One region of the Shewanella sp. SW24 genome, then DNA from elsewhere that is predicted to be linked to it. Evidence: predicted binding sites of a transcription regulator. Region 1 holds the regulator's gene; the other holds the start of a gene.
What was found. The regulator sigma-54, encoded in region 1, starts transcription at its own class of promoters, with help from an activator protein. The targets are predictions, from matches to a motif close to GTTGGCACGNNNNTNGNNT.
Positions count from the first base shown of each region.

Region 1 (5,244 bases):
GCCCGACACTATGACCAGTTTCATCCAGTGATTACCTGATAGAGTTCCGTTTCATCATGCGTCTTGCGTAATTGCTTTAATATTTGCTTGTCGCTCAGCTTTTCGGCCATGCAAGACAAGGTACTTAAGTGCTGCTGACATTGGTCTGCAGGCACCAGTAGTGCAAATAAAATATCAACAGGTTGCTTATCGATAGCATCAAATGCTATCGGCTCTTCACACTTAATTAGTATGGCAATGGGCTGATCTATATCGGCTAGTCGACCATGTGGAATGGCGATGCCGTTACCTATACCTGTGCTCCCCATCTTTTCGCGCGCCACTAGGCTTTCGAATATCTCTTGAGATGAGAGGGTCGGGTACTGGGCAGCGACTAAGTCGCTGATGAGTTCCAGTACCTTTTTCTTGCTGCCCGGAGTGGCGCAGGTAGTGCACTCCGGCCGCAGTATGGTACAAAGTTCCATTATTAGTGTTTTGTTAACTTCTCTTTGTGTTTAATAACCTGACGGTCAAGCTTGTCAATCAGGGCGTCTATAGCGGCATACATGTCAGCATGCTCTGAAGTAGCAAAAACTTCACCACCTATGAGGTTTATTCTCGCTTCAGCAATCTGTTGCATTTTCTCAACATTGAGCACAACGTGCACATTATTGATCTGTTCGAAATGGCGTTCAAGTTTTGAAAACTTTTCTTCTACATATGCACGTAACGATTCGGTAATTTCGATATGGTGCCCACTTAGGTTTATTTGCATAGAAACGTCCTCCGATATCCACTGTAGGTTATAAACTTTTACGCTGATTAGAAGGTGGAATAAGCATAGCCTCTCGGTACTTCGCAATGGTTCTGCGGGCTACGTTGATCCCTTGTTCTGCCAGAAGTTGTGCCATCTTACTATCGCTTAATGGTTTTTTCTGGTTTTCCGCTGCCACCAGTTTCTTTATAAAGGCTCTGATTGCTGTGGATGAGCACTCACCACCATCGTCAGTACCGACGTGGCTAGAGAAGAAGTATTTTAGTTCAAAAAGTCCCTTAGGGGTATGCATGTATTTTTGAGTTGTGACCCGTGAGATGGTGGACTCATGCATTTCTACCGCTTCAGCAATATCGTTAAGCACCATAGGCTTCATGGCTTCTTCACCATACTCAAAGAAACCTTGCTGATATTGCACTATGCAATTAGCAACTTTAAGCAAAGTGTCGTTACGGCTTTCTAGACTCTTAATAAACCATTTAGCCTCTTGCAGATGGCCGCGAATAAATTGGCTATCGGCTTGGTTTTTTGTGCTGCGTGCCATAGAAGCATAATGTTGATTTACATTGATTTTGGGCATGCAGTCAGGATTAAGCTCAACGACCCAGCGGCCATTTTTCTTCGACACAGACACATCTGGGATAACGTATTCGTCATTATTGGGTGTGATCAACAAACCTGGGCGAGGATTGAGAGTTTGGATAAGTGCTATACCATCCCTTAATTCATCCTCTTTTAATTTAGTCTTACGCATCAATAACCTAAAGTCTCGGGCGGCGATCAGATCTAAATGATCTTTGATCAGCATACGGGCGTTTTCTAGGTTGGGAGTATCAGCGGCGAAATGCGACAGTTGGATCAACAGGCATTCACTTAAATCGCGGGCGGCAACGCCTATGGGATCAAAATGCTGAATACGCTTGAGTACGGCTTCGACTTCGTCAAGCTCAACTTCAGGATTGCCCATGGCTTCGAGAATTTCTTCAGTGCTTTGGGTGAGATAGCCCTGATCGTCGATGGCATCAATAATGGCGGTGGCAATGGCTAAATCGGTTTCAGAAAACGGCGTGAGGTTTTTTTGCCATTCTAAGTGTTCGTACAAACCTTCACTGGTCTCGCCTTGGAAGGGCATATCGTCTTCACGACTGCCGCCGGGGCCTGAGTTTGGGGAGGCGGTAAACACTTCATCCCATGTGGTGTCCATGGGGAGCTCATCGGGCATGGATTCTTTGGTTAGCGACTCTGCCGTGTCTATGGTGGAGCTGTCTTTTTCTGGTGGCAGAGTGCTAGATTCACTGAAATCCGTATCGGATAGCGTTTGGTTTACAGGGTTTTTAGTGGCGTCGAATTGATCCTCTTCCAGCTCGAGAAGGGGATTAGAATCTAATGCTTGCTGGATCTCTTGCTGCAGTTCCAGTGACGACAGTTGCAACAGACGTATAGCCTGTTGTAGTTGTGGCGTCATGGTTAACTGTTGACCCAGTTTGAGCTGGAGTGACGCTTTCATGTTACCGCTGATCCCTACGTTATTATTGTTAGATGAGGTCGCTTATTATTATCTTGAGTGAAGCCCAATGGCGGTATAAATTGCCTCCATTGGCTTCGCTCGATTAACTATAGCCTGAATTGTTCACCTAAGTACACAGCCCTAACTTGCTGATTGTCTAAGATCTCTGCTGGAGTTCCTTCGGCAATCAGGTTTCCGTGACTCACAATATAAGCATGTTCACATACATCTAATGTCTCGCGGACATTATGGTCTGTGATCAGTACGCCAAGGCCGCGACTTTTGAGTTGTTCGATAATCTTCTTGATGTCGATAACCGAAATAGGATCGACGCCGGCAAACGGTTCATCGAGCAAAATGAACTTAGGATTAGCGGCTAAAGCCCGCGCAATTTCGACGCGACGACGTTCGCCACCCGACAATGACATGCCTTGGCTGTCACGGATGTGGGTGATATGAAACTCTTCGAGCAGATGTTCTAGTTCTTCTTCTCGTTCTTCGTTTTTAAGTTCTTTACGAGTTTGCAGTACGGCCATGATGTTGTCATGAACAGTTAGCTTACGAAAGATACTGGCTTCCTGCGGTAAGTAACCTATGCCTTTGCGGGCACGCAGATGCATAGGATCTGCGGTTAAATCATCATCGTCGATAAAGATATGCCCCTTATCGCTCTTCACTAGCCCGACAACCATGTAAAAGGTCGTGGTTTTACCGGCACCGTTTGGACCGAGTAGGCCAACGACTTGACCGGTTTTTACCGTCAGACTGACGTCTTTAACCACTTGGCGACTCTTGTAACTTTTTGCCAGATTTTGTGCTCTTAAGGTGATTTGGGTCATTTAGAGTCCTGCTTTTTTACAGGTTTATCCGCCGGAGCGTCTGATTTAGCATCATCTTGATAGTTTTCAGGCTGAATAATAGTGATCACGCGATCGTCACCACTGCCAGTACTCTCGGCCATCAATTTCTGTTGAATCATGTTATAGCGGATTAAATTGCCTGTAACTTGGCTACCTGCTTGATCTAATGACGCCATACCTTTCAGTGTTAAGGTGCGGCTTGCCATATCGTAACGAATTTCTTTCGCGCTTGCCGATGCTGGGCGACCATCGTCTAATATTTGGCTATACGTAGCAGGGTTGCCTGTGGCGACCAAAGTTTTGCTATTTTCACCTTCAGCGGAAAATGCACGCAGTTCATTTGCTTGGATTTTTATTGAGCCTTGGGTAACTTCAACTGGACCAAAGAAGATGATCTGGTTGTTTTTGATATCCGCAGTTTGGCTCACAGCTTTAATTTTGACTTCTTGCTTTAAGTCGCCCACTTTCGCGAAAGCACTCATGCTCATAATTAGCATTAGGCTGGCAAGTAATACGTTATTTTGCTTCATATGTTCCTACTACCTGACTGGTCAATTGCACTTCTTGCGCGTTGAGGTCGGCATAAAGGCCTTGGCCTTGAATATTAAAATCTTTCCCTGTGACGTAAATGGTACGGTCAGAGGTCATTATCATAGTGTTGAGATCGAGTTCCAGATAACTGGTGGACAAGGTCTGAATCGGTTCTTCTGGGCTAATGGCATCGATAATAACATTATTTTCTAATACAACCTTGCCAGTTTCCTTGTTTAGCTTGCCCTGATCAGCCCTGAGCTGCCATTGTGCTTTACCTTGGTCTGGATAAACAAGATAAACAGGTTGAGTAAAGAAAGTTTGATTCGTTGAATCATAATGTTCCATGTGTTTCGCCGTCACACGGCTATTCACTAGTCCTTGCTCATTGAACTCAACACTGCGCAGATCTTCAACGATGAAATCTGGGGTATTTTGATCTTTTACTCTGTTATCGGAATCACCGCTGTGTTTGTTCTGGACCTGCCAGTAAAGCGCTAGTGCGGTTCCAAAAAAAGCGATAATCGCGAGTGTCACACGACTCATATACTCATTCCATGGGCCGAAGTGAATTTATTTTGACTTAGGAGTAACAGATCTGTGAGTTCACGCAGTGCACCGTGGCCACCATTGAGCATAGTCACAAAATGGGCGTGTTGGCGTACATAGGGGTGGCCGTCAGCAACACTGACCGCTAAACCGACGACATTCATCACGGGGAGATCGACAATATCATCACCGATATAAGCCACTTCTTCTGGGGTGACACCATAAAGTGCGAGCAATGCTTCATAGGGCTCGAACTTATTGTCTACGCCTTGGTAAATATGGGTAACACCAAGGGCTGTCATACGGTTTTCAACGATTTTGGATTGACGTCCTGTGATCACGGCGAGGTTGAAACCGCTGGTGAGTAGTGATCGCACGCCATAGCCGTCGCGGGTATGGAAAGCTTTGAGCTCTTCGCCGCTATTACTCAAGTAAATACGGCCGTCGGAAAACACCCCATCGACGTCACAGATTAACAGTTTAATCTTTTGCGCGCGTTGCCACACATCATCACTGATTGGGCCGTAAAATCCTTGCTGTGGCATTAAATGACTCCTGCTTTTACCATATCGAGCATGTTAAGAGCGCCGATAGGATGGCGATCTTTATCGATAACAATTAATCCGTTGATATTTTTTGAGTCCATCACTTGCAGTGCTTGGGCGGCCAATACATTATCCGTGATCGTGACGCAGTTACGGGTCATCACATCGGCAATGGGCGTCGTGCGTAAATTCACTTCGGCATCAATAACGCGGCGTAAATCACCGTCGGTGAAGATACCAACCAGCTTGCGCTGATCATCGATAATCGCCGTCATGCCTAAGCCTTTCTTGGAGATTTCGTACAGAGCTTCTGTGATGCAAATATCGTGGTTAACGAGCGGTAAGTCATCACCGCTGTGCATGACATCGCAGACTTTTAACAATAACTTGCGTCCTAAAGCACCGCCAGGATGGGACATTGCAAAATCATCACGGGTAAAGCCTTTCGCTTGTAGTAGCGCAATGGCGATGGCATCGCCCATCACTAAGGTCGCGGTA
Region 1 is NZ_JAKKSH010000008.1:59,505-64,748, forward strand. Features, by position in the region: gene rapZ (RNase adapter RapZ) at 1-24, opposite strand, end outside; gene ptsN (PTS IIA-like nitrogen regulatory protein PtsN) at 21-464, opposite strand; gene hpf (ribosome hibernation promoting factor) at 467-754, opposite strand; gene L5M17_RS08565 (RNA polymerase factor sigma-54) at 783-2,261, opposite strand; gene lptB (LPS export ABC transporter ATP-binding protein) at 2,369-3,100, opposite strand; gene lptA (lipopolysaccharide transport periplasmic protein LptA) at 3,097-3,651, opposite strand; gene lptC (LPS export ABC transporter periplasmic protein LptC) at 3,638-4,198, opposite strand; gene kdsC (3-deoxy-manno-octulosonate-8-phosphatase KdsC) at 4,195-4,746, opposite strand; gene L5M17_RS08590 (KpsF/GutQ family sugar-phosphate isomerase) at 4,746-5,244, opposite strand, start outside.

Region 2 (5,244 bases), on a different contig from region 1:
TGATAGAATTGAAAAATATGAAACTGAAGTGATTTAACGGCAGGATAAAGGCTAAGTGTTGCCACTGGCGGCAACACTTAGTCAAACAATGTAATGATTAGCGGATTTGTAATACAGTTTGTTGCAGCGTGTTGTTCACTTCAAGGGTACGAGAGTTCGCTTGGAAGTTACGCTGCGCCGAAATTAAATCAACCAGTTCAGTCGTCAAATCAATATTCGATTGCTCTAACGCCGATGAACTGAGACTACCAAAAGTTCCACTATTGGGCTCACCCGCTAACGCAGGACCTGAAGCTAAACTGGCTTTCCACGACGTATTCCCCACTTGCGTTAAACCTTGTTCGTTAGCAAAACGAACTAAAGCAACCCGTGCTAAAGCAACGGTCGAACCATTAGAATAGCTTGCTGTAATTAAGCCATCAGCGCCAATTTCAACGTTAGTTAAACGACCAACCGTCGTACCATCTTGTTTCAATTCAGTCGCCGCAAAAGGATCTGCATATTGCGTTGGCGCATTAAACTTCACTGTTAATGCTTGAGTGCCATCCGCTCCAGCGCCTAATATACCAACTGGCTTATTACCAAGTGGCGCCGTGGTAATAACTGCAGGATTACTGTCAATATATGCCCCAACTTCGTTAAACTTCAGCACCGCTCCCGTCCAGCCACCAGCATTTTGAGCCGTCCCCGTTGAATCCGGGTTGCCATCGCCCGTGGTATCAGTTGGATAAGTGACGGCTGGACCATTTAAATTTATAGGTTTATTATCAATAGCATAATAAGCCACCCAATTGCTCTCACCATTATATGCACCATCTTTAGGCTTCACAAAGTACGTCGTCATGATGTGCCCCTCACCAAGTGAGTCATAAATTGTCATTGAAGTGACATTGTTATAAGTTTTTGGATCGGCGGGATCAAATAAAGCAGGATCCAGAGCTTCTGCTTTAGCATTCAAGTTCATTTGTAAAGTAACATTCTCAGTCTTTACTGGACTACCGGCAGTGTCCGGAATTTTTACAGGCTGAGCCGTGGTTAAACTCACAGATGTTGAGTTGCCGTCTTTATCCACAGGGAAAGTCTGTAAATAATTACCAGCCGAATCCACCATGTAATTATTAGAATCTACTTTAAAAGCGCCTGCACGGGTGAATGCGTGATCTAATGTTCCTAATTCAGAGGACGTTACAAAGAAACCACCACCTTTGATTGCCAAGTCGAGGGAGTTATTCGTCAGTTGTAAGCTGCCTTGATGGAATTGCTGTGCCACTTGACTCGTTGCAACACCACCACCGACAGCAGTTTTAGCATTTGAAAAAATAGAATTAGCGTACACATCCGCAAATTCAGCACGGGACTCTTTAAAGCCAATGGTGTTCGCATTAGCAATGTTATTCGCCGTTGTGTTTAAATCTTTCTGCGCAGCAGAAATGCCACTCAATGCAATGTTAAACGACATAATTCACCTCTACACTTGACTCAATTCATTTATGAGCGACTTACGCCCAATTCGGATGCTGCAAAAATTCTTTTATACAAGCTTAGGTTTCAGACACAGCTAACACATCGGTTAACTTGATGCCCATACCGCCTCTCAAGTTAAGAATGGCGCCAGTACTGGCCGTACCGAGAGAAACGCTGGTCACATGAGCATAGGTCGAGACTGGCAATTCTTGGGATTTCCCATCCACTAAACCACTCGCCTTGATCGTATAGTTACCTGCGGTTACAGGGTTTCCATCTTTATCGAGGCCATCCCAGTTAACATCGACATTGCCCCCCTTACTGCCATCAACTTTAAAGGTGGTCACAACTTGGCCTTTCTCATCCTCAACACGTACAGTAACTTCAGGAATTTTAGCTGGCGTGCTAATCACACCTTTTATTGTTGGGCTTTCAGCTGAAATGTTACCTGTATCAGTTGGGATCAATACCTTGCGACCAACAAGTCCTGATGCCTGTAATGCTTGGCTTGATGTCATAACACCGTTTAAATTAACGATTTCCTTATTCAACTTAGTAATACCATCAACCGTCGAGAATGATGCCATCTGCGCAATCATTTGGTCGTTGTCGACGGGCTTAAAGGGATCTTGCATCGATAACTGTTGGCTTAATAACGAGAAAAAGTCATCTTGAGTTAACTGCTGGCTTTTTGCTTCCGGTACTATTGAATCTTTTGGCAAACGTATGCCATCAAGAAACGGATTACCCGTTGAGCTGGTTGATGAATTCGTCGTAACGGCATTTGGCTGACTCTTATTTTGAGCCGTCTGCGCCGACGCTTGGTTAATTTGATTAATGAGGCTCACAGCTTACCTCCTAAGTAACACATGTTATTTACCCATCCCAAGTGTTTGTTGCAGCATAGACTTAGCTGCTTCAGCGACTTGAACATTCATTTGATATGAGCGCGAAGCAGAAATCATATCTGCCATTTCTTCCATGACATTAACATTCGGTTTATAAATAAAGCCGTCCGCATCCGCCATAGGATGATCGGGCGAGTATTCTTTCAGTAGTGGTTTATCACTTTCTACAATGCCTTTTACTGCAACGCCTTGAGAAGCTTGTTGCTGACTTTGGGCTTTAGCCATTTCGGCTTCAAAAATGGGATGACGGGAACGATAGGTCTTATCTACACTACTCGAGACGGAATCCGCGTTGGCTATGTTGCTCGCGGTGGTGTTTAGCCTGACCGATTGAGCAGACATTCCCGAGCCAGCAACATCAAATATGCTAAATAAACTCATGATTAATCCCCTCTCAACGCTTTCTTCATGCCACTAAACTTACTGTCTAAAAAACCTAGTGACATTTGATATTCAAGTGCATTTTGCATGAATGCCGATTGTTCCTGTTGGATATCAACAGTATTACCATCACCGGTATCGGGTTGATTTGGCACACGGAACTTAACAAATTGCCCAGTCAACTCCGCAAGCCCAAAATGCTTATCTGGCTCTTGCATTTCAAGACTATTTCGCTGCTGTTGGCCTCGAGCGGCCTGCATTGCCGCAGAAAAATCAACATCGCGGGCTTTGTAATGTGGCGTATCTGCGTTAGCGATATTGCTTGAAATAACTTCAGCCCGCTGCGCTCTAATACCGAGAGTGTATTGATGCACACCCAGTGCATTATCAAAATTGATCGCCATAAAATTGCCTCCTCGTGTTCTCACGAAAATAAAGCAATTCATGTGCCAACATCAGGAAAATTTTGAGAATAACAACAAGGATGAGCAAGTGATGGGTAAAAAATTACCGACAATTGTCGGTAATTTTCTTTAGAGCGGCTGAGTTAAGTCTTTTTCTGGTAATAAATGCCAGGGTTACAACGAACCATATCAAACTCGTCCGTTAAACCAGCGATAGATTCTGATGCACCGAGAAATAAAATCCCTTTGGGATTGAGAGCGGCAGCGAATTGCCGCAAAATTTTTGCCTTTGCCTCTGGTGCAAAATAAATCAGCACATTGCGGCAAAAGATAATGTCGAACTTGCCAAGCAGACTATAACTCTCAAGCAAATTATGCGCTCTAAAGTTCACCAACCGCTTCACATTATCCTTTAACTTCATATTACCTGAAGGTAATGCATCAAAAAACTGACGCTTACGTTCTTCAGATAAACCACGCGCTAATGCCAAACTATCGTACTCGGCATTTTTGCAGCGTTCCAACATGGAAGGAGATAAATCCGTTGCTTGAATCGAAGCACTACCAGCCAAGGCACCAGGCTTCTTCTGTTGATACTCAAGAATAGTCATAGCCAATGAGTATGGCTCTTGGCCTGACGAGCAAGCCGCAGACCAAATTTTAAGCGGACGCCCCAGACGACTGTATTCTGGTAGTAGGACATTATTCAACAACTCAAATGGATAACGATCACGGAACCAAAGGGTTTCATTGGTCGTCATAGCATCGATCACTTCAGCTCTGAGCGCACGCTCAGTAGGCTTCATCGAATGCTTAACCACATCAGATAAGGATGGCAGGTTATATTTGCCCATCAAAGGAGCAAGACGACTGCGCACAAGATATTGCTTATTTTCACCCAGTACGATGCCGCTGTGTTGCTCTAAGAACAACCTAAATTGATTATATTCAGCCTCAGCGAGTGATTTATTTGGCACATTCACATCCTAAATCCTATAGCAAGCACCAAAATCAGTGCGAAACCATCATGTTATAAAGTCGAGATTATAGCGTAAAGCGTATCTAGGTACTAACCGACAGCAATTACAAACTTAAATGCTTATTCACAGCAGCGGCCAGTTCGTCAGGATTAAACTTAGCGATAAAGTCATTGGCCCCCACTTTTTGAACCATTGCCTGATTGAATACACCACTTAACGAAGTATGCAGTACCACTTTAATATGCTTAAGCTTAGGATCATCTCGGATTTCAGCTGTCAGGGTGTAGCCATCCATTTCAGGCATCTCAATATCAGAGATGATGAGGGGGATCTCATCGGCCACATTATCCATCTCTTTGGCGATCTCTTTAAGCTTGTCTAATGCTTCGCGACCATCTTTTGCGGTATCAATTTGTAAATTCAATGACTCGAGTGAACGAATAATTTGTTTACGCGCCACGGCAGAATCATCAATAACCATAATATGGTAATGCTGAGTTCTGTCGAGGGTCAGTTTTTCATTGGCTTCTTCACTGATAGCCGTTTTAACTGGTGAAATCTCATCTAAGATTTTTTCCACATCGAGAATTTCAACTAATTCACCTTCAATTTCAGTCACAGCTGTCAGATAAGAATAACGGCCAGCACCTTGCGGCGGAGGCATAATCGCTTCCCAATTCATGTTGATGATCCGCTCAACAGAACTGACCAAGAAGCCTTGAACACTGCGGTTATATTCAGAAATAATGATGAAACAGTTTTCAGTGCTCGCTAAAGGTTTTCCCCCTGTTGCCGCACTCAAATCAATCACTGAAATGGTTGTTCCACGAATATGAGCAACACCCTTCACATAAGGATTAAGTTTAGGCAAAGTGGTCAGTGGTGGACACTGCAGTACTTCTTTCACCTTAAACACGTTAATCCCAAACCGTTGACGACCGTTTAATTTAAAAAGCAGTAATTCTAAACGGTTTTGTCCAACGAGCTGGGTTCGTTTGTTGACTGAATCAAGAATACTCGACATAACTCTGCCTTGTTGTTCTGTTTATGTTCGGCCCTATAACTCAGTTGAGTATAGGCATATTAATTGCTTACGTCTTATCTATC
Region 2 is NZ_JAKKSH010000036.1:32,037-37,280, reverse strand. Features, by position in the region: gene flgE (flagellar hook protein FlgE) at 98-1,459, opposite strand; gene flgD (flagellar hook assembly protein FlgD) at 1,542-2,312, opposite strand; gene flgC (flagellar basal body rod protein FlgC) at 2,337-2,753, opposite strand; gene flgB (flagellar basal body rod protein FlgB) at 2,756-3,157, opposite strand; gene L5M17_RS20600 (CheR family methyltransferase) at 3,301-4,140, opposite strand; gene L5M17_RS20595 (chemotaxis protein CheV) at 4,241-5,161, opposite strand.
Region 2: flgB (flagellar basal body rod protein FlgB) is a predicted target of sigma-54. The motif match lies at 3,189-3,207, and genes of this name have one in related genera.